Regions from separate parts of the Leuconostoc kimchii IMSNU 11154 genome, predicted to be linked through region 2. Evidence: predicted binding sites of a transcription regulator. Region 2 holds the regulator's gene; each other region holds the start of a gene.
The links. Region 2 encodes LexA, which represses DNA repair genes until DNA is damaged. Its sites were predicted from a motif close to CNAACANNTGTTNG; they were not measured.
Positions count from the first base shown of each region.

Region 1: LKI_RS10285 (DNA polymerase III subunit alpha) is a predicted target of LexA. The motif match lies at 1,896-1,909, and genes of this name have one in related genera.
Region 3: recA (recombinase RecA) is a predicted target of LexA. The motif match lies at 1,827-1,840, and genes of this name have one in related genera.

Region 1 is NC_014136.1:1,931,394-1,934,683, reverse strand. It holds gene LKI_RS10285 (DNA polymerase III subunit alpha) at 1-1,864, opposite strand, end outside; gene LKI_RS10280 (YjzD family protein) at 1,993-2,190, shown strand; gene LKI_RS10275 (type I 3-dehydroquinate dehydratase) at 2,220-3,101, opposite strand; gene LKI_RS10270 (hypothetical protein) at 3,098-3,290, opposite strand, start outside.
Region 2 is NC_014136.1:220,838-224,127, forward strand. It holds gene LKI_RS01605 (tRNA1(Val) (adenine(37)-N6)-methyltransferase) at 1-237, opposite strand, end outside; gene LKI_RS01610 (lysophospholipid acyltransferase family protein) at 297-932, shown strand; gene LKI_RS01615 (YneF family protein) at 943-1,182, opposite strand; gene lexA (transcriptional repressor LexA) at 1,464-2,105, shown strand; gene pyrE (orotate phosphoribosyltransferase) at 2,153-2,779, opposite strand; gene pyrF (orotidine-5'-phosphate decarboxylase) at 2,780-3,290, opposite strand, start outside.
Region 3 is NC_014136.1:1,633,143-1,636,432, reverse strand. It holds gene LKI_RS08765 (response regulator transcription factor) at 1-494, opposite strand, end outside; gene recA (recombinase RecA) at 608-1,756, opposite strand; gene pgsA (CDP-diacylglycerol--glycerol-3-phosphate 3-phosphatidyltransferase) at 1,889-2,470, opposite strand; gene LKI_RS08750 (helix-turn-helix domain-containing protein) at 2,480-3,290, opposite strand, start outside.

The sequences.
Region 1 (3,290 bases), 290 kb from region 2:
ATGCATTAACTGCTACAATATGTTCAAAAGTAGCAGGCTTTAATTGCCGTAAAACATTTTTAATACCTGGTGATTCAAACTGAAAAATACCATCTGTATCACCTGCGGCGTATAAATCCAGTGTCTTTTCGTCGTCAAGTGGCACATCGCTAATATTGAAATATTCAGGCAAATTTGCTTTTGCCACATAGAGTGTTTGTGCCAAAATAGATAAATTAGATAGCCCTAACACATCAATTTTAAGCAATCCTAAAGCTTCTACTGGATTTTTTTCAAATTGTGTTAGCAAACGGTCATCCGTTCCCGATTGCACGGGCAATGTTTTAACCAGTACATCTGCGCTCAATACGACTCCTGCAGCATGAGTGGAGTAATTACGGGGCAACCCTTCAATTTGCTGAGCAACTTTCAATAACAGATCACCATTTTCAATGGTTGACAGTGTATTTTTCAGATTATCTGATGATTCCAGTGCATCTTGAATGGACACTTTACGCCCCTGCTTAGGTTGCGGAATCGCACGACTAATACGACTCATCATGGCTTGTGATACGCCGAATACTCGGGCCGTATCTCGCAGTGCTTGTTTAGCAGCCAAGGTGCCAAATGTTATAATTTGGGCAAAATTTCGCTGTCCATACTTATCATGTAGGTACGTTAATATTGCTTCGCGTTTATTGTCTGGCCAGTCAATATCAATGTCAGGCATTTGAACACGATCTGGGTTTAAAAAGCGCTCAAAAAGCAATCCAAATTGCAGTGGATCAACATCAGTAATACCTAACGCATAGGCCACTAAAGAACCCGCCGCAGATCCACGTCCCGCGCCCATTTGAATATTTTTTTGGTGCGCAAAATTAACAATATCCCACACAATCAAAAAATAATCATTGAATCCTAAGTGATTAATAACTTGTAATTCGTGCTTGAGTCGTTTGCTATAATGATCTTCTGGTAATTTTCTTCCTTTAAGGCGATTTGATAACCCTTTTTCAGAAATAAATTGTAGGTATTCGCCAGAGGTTTGTTCAGAATTTGGTAATTCAAATGACGGCAATGAGGCTGTTTGTTTGAACATAATATCAACATGACTTTTTGAAACAAGTTGTTCATTATGCTGATAAGCCATTTTTAGCGCATCTGTTGTTAAATAAGCTGCCTTAACTTGGTTCAGATCTTCTAAAGTGTGTGTTCCTAATTGTTGTGATAATACTTTGACACCATCTAATTGTGCATTGGCATCAATTGCTTTTAACACCTGTGTTGTAAAAGCATCATCAGGATTAAGATAATCTATATCATCCAACGCAATTAATCGTGCTTGATTGGCAAGACTGAAGTTCACTAAACGTGATTGAATTTGTGGTGCCAAACTGGGATTAATTCCCAAGTATACATTTTCTGGCTTTATTTTAGTCGTTAAATCTTGCCAGTAGTCAGTTGCATCATCATATTCAGCCGCAATAAATTGTGCTAATTCACTATCTTGCGACAAAATGACATTGATACCATCTAAGTGATCAGCAATAATTGTCAAGGTCATGTCTGATGATTTACTGGTCATTTTAGCAGACGAAATCCACATTAAATTTTGGTAACCCGCTTGATTTTCAGCAATTAGTAAAACTGGGAAAGTCGTTGCTGTGTTTACCAATCCATTAATGAGCAATGTCAGACCAAACAATGGCTTGATGCCGTATTTTCTAGCTGTTTGATAAAAGTCAACTGCACCATACATGACATTAATGTCTGTTAGAGCCACTGCTTCATAGTGTCTCTCTTTAGCTACTTGAATAATTTGTTCAATTGTATTCGGATTTTTTAATAAGCTATAAGCGCTCAAAATTTGTAAAGGTGCGTACATTGGTCCTCCACTAACCCTCATATTAGAGATGCGAAAATTTGTTCCCTTTAATTATACACGAAAAAATTTTAAAAAGGTTGCGATTTTTCATAAAAAGCGTATGATAGTTTTGTAAAGAGGTGAAACTTATGAAATTTATTACTGTCGCTGTTTGGTCAGTTATTTACGGTGAAATTTTGGGATATATCGTTTCTCAATTAACTGGTGTTACTTATTCCTTCTTAACTGTTGCTATTGTGACACTCATCATTGGAGAAATCTCAATGTTTGCAATTCCAACACTTTCAGGATCAGCTGCACCAAAAAAAGTTTCAACTGAAAAATAAAAAAAACGTGAAATTAATTTCACGTTTTTTTATTGCCATGCTGCCAGTAATTGACTAATTTTAAGCTGACCAGGCGCACTTGGTAACGCCGTATCCAGTGTTGCAAAAGTCATTTCCGAACCATAAGTATAACCCTCAATCCGTGAACGGCGACCTAGATCACCCATGCTCATTGTGATCAACGGTTGCTTAACTGTTACCGCACGTGTGTCATCTAAGAGACGTTGCACGTCTTGCTCATTTTTAGGTGTCACAGCTAATTTGATAATATCCGCATCACTTTGTGCCATATCTTGAATAAAAGCTGCCACATCTGGTGTCTGTTCAAAATCGTGATAAGACAAAATAACTGGGACGCCAACTTGTTGTGCTGTCGCTATAATTTTGTCGCGTAAATCACTATCTAAGGTATATTCGATATCAACAGCCGTAAAATGGTAACCGGAACGCAGCGCTGTCACAATAAAAGTTGCATATGCAACGGGTGACATCTCACCTAATCCCCCTTGAGATTGTGTTCGATAAGTTAGAATAATCGGAAAACTACCAATCGTATTAAACACAGAACCTGTTAACTCTTTTATGATTTGCGCATTCATAGCTGGCCAGTTGACGTTAAATTCTTGTTGTGCTTTGTCCATTTCTGCAAGCATTTTAGCCTCAGTCATAGCTGTGAGCTTTTTTTGTGTAAGTTCAGCTTGTGCGCCCATTCTAACTTGTTGCCACATCACAGCTTGACTAAAATCATCAGCAATATAATCTGCTCGCCATTCAACAATATCTGGATTCTGTTCTTGTAATTGATTGGCAAAAGGCGTCAACTTATCAGTTGGTCCTAACGTTAAAGGCACAGCAATAATCGGCTTATTGTTGATACTGTTGGGTAATTGAAGGACTTCTCGTAGTGTCATTTTATTTGATACACAACCCAAATCATTTGTGGCGCTAATTGCTGCCTAATATGATACTTTGGATTTTCACTTTCTGGTAGTTTGAAAAATTGTTTTTCTGATACAATTGTAAACCGATTTTGGTCATTTATAAAGTCTGACATCGCAACTGGCTTGCTAGTTGAATAAATAATAGAGGGACCCCACGCA
Region 2 (3,290 bases):
AATCTCAACTAGCTTAATTTTGCCGATGACCTTTGGTGAATAAAAAAGACCAACGGCACCTGTGCCAGCACCTAAATCAACCGTTAACCCAGCACCTTTACCTTTTACCCCAGCAAAGTGGGCTAATAATATGGCATCTAAGGAGTAAGAAAACATATCGGGATTTTGGATAATATGAACATTTTGCGAAGGTAAGCCATCAATACGCTCTCCTTCTTTAAGAATTACTTCAGTCATTGTTTTTTTCTCGCTTTATCGTGTAAAATTAATGAAGATAGTTTATGAGGTGAATAATAATGAAATTTTATGATTTTCTGCGTGGTATAGCTGTAAGTATTATATGGGTTATCAACGGACGTATCAAGTACATGAATCGTGATCGTATCCCTGTTAATGAAAATTATATTCTTGTCGGCCCCCATCGGACCTGGTGGGATCCTATTTGGTATGCCATTGCAGCCTACCCAAAACACTTTATTTTTATGGCCAAAGTTGAATTATTCAAATTTCCACCATTGGCTTGGTTAATAAGATCTGCTGGTGCGTTTCCTGTTGACCGAGAAAACGTCGGACCGAGTGTTATTAAAGTTCCAGTCAATGAACTCAAAAAGGGTAATCGTTCATTAATTATGTTTCCATCAGGTTCTCGACATAGCGATGAATTAAAATCCGGTTCCCTCTTGATTGCCAAAATGGCGGGCAAAGCCCTTGTTCCTACAGTTTACCAAGGGCCCGTCTCATTCGGTCAGTTATTTAAAAGGAACAACACAGTGATTAATTTTGGTGAACCAATTATCATTGATCGCAAAGACAGATTGAACAAAGAAAACATCGCTAAATATACTGAGTTGATTCAAGAAGCATTTGATAATCTCGATCACGAAGTGAACCCTGATTGGGTATACCTGGATCCCAAACGCGAAAAAAAATAAGCCAATTGGCTTATTTTTTTTGCGCTTGTTCGCTTTGTTGCTTCATTTGAGCCATCATTTGATTCAACTTTTTCTGTGATGGCTTTTGTCCCATTGACATCATCATCGATTTCATCATTTCTTCTGAAATTGGTGGATTCTTTGCTAAATAACTTTTCATTGAGTTACGCGCTAAGAAAAAACCAGCTGCCAATCCGATAACCAAGGCTAACACTGCAATCAATATGACAAGTCCAATACCTATATTCATAGTATTCCCCTTACTAAATTTCTAAAACTAATTATAGCATAAACCACAAGACGATAATATCAGAAATATGCTGTTTTTTTATTTAAAGTAAGAACAATTAGCATATATGCATTTTATCCACACATTTTTTTAAAATCAGCTTAATTTTAAAGAAATAGTAAATTTTCGCAATAAATTTATTACCAAAATACAAAGAAACGAACAAATGTTTGATTTGTTAGAGATTGTTCGTTATAATAATAATATATTAAATCGAGTAGAATTAAGGACTAAAACCCCATATGGCAATTCAAATTCAAGAAAGTAAACAACTTCAAGTGCTCCGTTTTATCCATGAAGCACAAATAACAAACGGTTACCCACCTACAGTTCGTGAAGTTGGTGAGGCAGTTGGCTTGTCATCGTCATCGACCATTCATGGTCACATTGAACGTTTGGTTAAGAAGGGTTATCTTTTAAAAGACGCCTCAAAGCCTCGCGCTCGTGCGATTGAAGTCACTGATTCAGGTCTCGAAGCTTTGGGTGTTTCAACAACCCCAGGTCGCATCCCAGTTCTTGGACTTGTAACAGCTGGAACACCTATTTTAGCTGTTGAAGAAGAGGCAACTGAATTCTTCCCTATCCCTGATAATTTAATGCAATTTGATGGTGATATGTTCATGTTAAATGTTCGTGGCAATTCCATGGTCAACATTGGTATATTAGATGGTGATAAGGTTATTGTTCGTAAACAAGATAATGCTGATAATGGTGATGTCGTTGTGGCAATGAACGATGACAATGAAGCCACTGTCAAAAGATTTTTCAGGGAAGCAGACCACTTCCGTCTCCAACCGGAAAATGACGCCATGTCTCCCATCATTTTGCGACGTGTATCTATTTTAGGAAAAGTTATTGGTCTCTATCGTGATGCTATTTATTAAGACACAAAAAACTCGGATAAATTATCCGAGTTTTTTTGTGCTTACACTTACCACTGCTTAGGATTAAGTTGCCACTGTTTTAGCGTTGTTATTTGTGACTCATTTAGTTCACCACGTTTAATTGCTGCAGCCATTAATTGCGAATAAGTTGTCAGCGATTTAAACGTGAGGTTTGCCCGTTTAAAATTAATGACACCTTCAGGTAACTCATATGAAAAAATTGAGACGACACCAATCACTTCAGCACCTGCTTGACGTGTGGCTTCAACAGCCCCTAATACTGAACCACCTGTGGAAATCAAATCATCAATTAACACAACTTTTTGCCCTGCAACTGTTGCCCCTTCTATCTGTCGACCTGCTCCGTGATCTTTTGGTTTTGAGCGAACATAAATCATAGGTTTATCCAAAATATCTGCAACCCAAGCAGCATGTGGAATTCCTGCTGTCGCGACACCACCAATGATGTCAACATCCCCGTACGCATTTTGAATCAGATCAGCCAGCCCTCTAAAAATATTTTGGCGCACTTTTGGTACACCAATAGTCATGCGATTGTCAGTATAAATCGGACTTTTAATTCCTGAAGCCCAAGTGAAAGGTTCATCTGGAGCAAATTTAACCGCACCTATGGCTAACAAATCGTCTGCTACTTGTTCTGCGTAATTCGTCATCTACTTACTCCATTCTTTTAACACACGTTCATAGACTGCAATAGGTTGAACTGCTTTTGTAATCGACCGCCCAATAACAAGACCGGTTGCACCATTTTCATGTGCTGCCTTTGGTGTCATAATACGTGCTTGGTCGTCAGCTTGATCACCAGCCAACCGAATACCTGGTGTGATTCTCAAAAACGAATCACTTGTATTTTTTTTAATCAGATTGGCTTCCAACGGCGAACTAATTGTGCCATCTATACCACTATAGTAGGCTAACTTTGCCAAATGAATAACACTTTCTGACATACTAGCATTAGTCAACTGTGTTTCCTGCATGTCCATTTCCGAAAATGAGGTCAATTGCGTTACAGCAAGTAGCTTCATATGCGCACCTTTATTTGCTACTGCCGCGCGTAACATCTTTTCGCCACCTGCGGCATGCACCGTCAAGTACTGAACATCTAATTTTGCTAAGCTGGCAACTGCATGCCCAACTGTTGTGGGAATATCATATAATTTTAAA
Region 3 (3,290 bases), 590 kb from region 2:
AACAATAGTTCGTATTCTCGTGGTGTCAGAGTCAGTATTTTATCATTTTTTGTGACGACTTTTTTATTATCATCAATAACTAGATTTTGAATTTTAATCGCATCTGTTCGTTCTGATTCATGATGATCAACCTGCGAACGCCTTAATACAGCTTTCAGACGCGCAATGACTTCACGTGGACTAAACGGCTTTGTGATATAGTCATCAGCTCCTAATTCAAGTCCAAATACGCGGTCAAACTCATCACCTTTTGCAGTAACCAGTATCACTGGTGTACTGATTTTATCTTGACGTATCGTTTTTAAAACAGTCATCCCATCCATCACGGGCAACATGAGATCAAGCAATATGGCATCAAAATTTTGTTTGCCTATCAGTTCATAGGCCGTCTGACCGTCAGCTGCCACGGTTACGGTATAACCATTTTGCTCTAAGTTGTATTTTAACAACGTTGAAATTGAAGTTTCATCATCCACTACTAAAATTTTTGCCATGATCCTCATACACTTAATTAGTTTAAGTGCATTCCTCTCCAAATGTTTATTTACTTGCATTGTAACAAAAAAAAAGGAAACGCCCTAGCGTTTCCATATATTCTTTACAGTTTTTATACAATTGGTTCATCTGTTAAATCATCGTCATCAGATACTAGTTCTAGTGTATCCGTCTGATCTAAATCAGACACATCATCTGACTCTAACATCTCTGATGAATCACCATCTCCTATACCAAAAGCATCACGTACTTTGGTATAAATTTCCTGTCTCATTTCGGCATTTTCAGGTGCATCCAAAAATTCCTTAGCTTTTTCACGACCTTGACCTACTTTAATGTCATTATAATAATAAAAAGCACCGGCTTTCCTAATGATTTCTTGTTCCGCACCGAGATCTAGTATTTCACCTGTCTGAGAGATTCCCTTACCATACATAATATCAACTTCAGCAACTTTGAATGGTGGTGCTACCTTATTCTTTACGACCTTAACCTTTGTTAAATTTCCGGTCACATCAGTACCATCTTTAATTTGAGTTGAACGACGAACTTCTAAACGAATTGTTGAATAAAATTTCAATGCACGGCCGCCAGGTGTTGTTTCGGGATTACCAAACATCACGCCAATTTTTTCACGAATTTGATTAATAAAAATAGCAATTGTTCCTGTACGATTTAGTGTACCTGCCAATTTACGTAACGCTTGGCTCATGAGACGTGCTTGTAATCCAACATGAGAATCGCCCATTTCACCTTCAATTTCGGCACGAGGTACCAACGCGGCAACGGAATCAACAACAATCATGTCTACAGCGCCTGATTGAACTAGCGCATCAGCAATTTCTAACCCTTGTTCACCAGTATCTGGTTGTGATAGCAATAATTCATCTTTTTTTACACCCAATGCTTCGGCATATTTAACATCCAAAGCATTTTCAGCATCAATATAAGCCGCTGTACCGCCTGCTTTCTGTACTTCTGCAACAGCATGTAAGGCAATTGTCGTTTTACCAGATGATTCTGGTCCATAAACTTCAATAATACGGCCTTTTGGGTAGCCACCAACGCCTAATGCAACATCTAGTTTAACTGAGCCTGAAGGATAAGTTTCAACCTGTGTTAGTGCATTGTCTCCCAATACCATAACAGAGCCCTTACCAAAGTTTTTTTCTATTTTCTTTAGCGCTTCATCTAATGCTGCTTTGCGACCTTTTGCTTGACTGTCTTTATCATCTTTTTTAGTCGTTTTTTTAGTTACCATATCTGTGGCTAACTCCTTTTACTTTACTATATTAGTTTACCTGCTTTTAAAGTCAAAAGCAAGCATTTTGCGAACAATTGTTCGTTCGTGTTCGCTTCAATATATGATACGAAAAAAGCGCTTATTGCGCTTTTACATCCCGTCTGAAAAAACATAACGATTTTGCCAAAAATAATCTATACCGGAATATATGGTAAAAATAACCGCAATCCATAACAAAATATTTCCGATTGGAAAACCTATAAAAACAAATGGTATGTTTTTAAGGTATAAGAAAAAAATAGCAAACATTTGAGAAAATGTTTTAATTTTACCGGGCATCTGCGCTGCCAATATCTGACCATTATTTTCAACAATTAATGTTCTTAGTCCAGTAATAGCTAATTCACGGATGACAATCACAGCTGTCATCCAAGCAGGTACAACACCAAAACTTGTTAAAAATATCAACGCAGTTAAGACTAATAATTTGTCCGCCAATGGGTCAGCAAATTTGCCAAAATTAGTAACCAGGTGTTGACTACGAGCTATCTTGCCATCCAAGAAATCAGTAACCGATGCAACAGCAAAAACGATGGCCGCAATCAACCAATTCATTGGTAATGCCACATCTGATACATTAATAGTTAACCATTGATAGGGCAATGTCAATATTAAAATAAAAACAGGGATTAAAATGATACGAAAAACAGTTAGTTTATTAGGTAAATTCATGATGTCCTCTTAATTATCCAAGTTCACTAAGACGTTCCAAAACGGCGTTGCCGTGTCAACAACAGTAACTTTTTGCTTGTCAAATGTCATAACTGCATTAGTCACATTTGTAAATTGCGCATTAACAGCCGTTGTGCCTTTAGGAATATTAATTGTTTTATCCCCAGTAACCATCTCATTTAACAAAACAGTATCTCCAGCTGTTAATCTAACATTTGTGCCTGCACCTTGCGCGCTTATCTTAACGACATGCTGTTTATCTGCCTGCCCTGATAAATTATAGATAGTTGTTTGCAAAGCAACATTTTGTTCAGGTGTTCCTAAATCTAATTTAGATTCAGTTTTCTTTGGTTTCTTTTTACTTGAACTCGATGCTTTAGCTGTAGACGATGCCTGTTTAGAACTATCATCAGGGACGTTGGTTGTTGATACTGATACATTACCATTATCGTTACTTTGTTGCCCCCCAGTAGTCAAATGTGTTAGCACAAACCAAACAGCAATGAGCACCACAACTATTAACGCACCCATCCAAATTGTTGGTAACATGTTTGATAGACGTGACTGGACGGATGGTGAAGAATCTAATCCTGCACGCACAACACCATCATTATCTCGATGAGCTCGGCTGAGATCATTGGTTCGAGAAATTGAAGCAGGCGTTTCACCTAACAAATCTTCTGGATTTAAACCAACAGCCATGGCGTACTGTCGAATAAAGGCACGCACATAAAAATCTCCTGGTAAAATACCAAGATTATTGTTCTCAATCGCTTCAAGATATCTTCTCTGAATCTTGGTTGATGCTTGAATATCATCT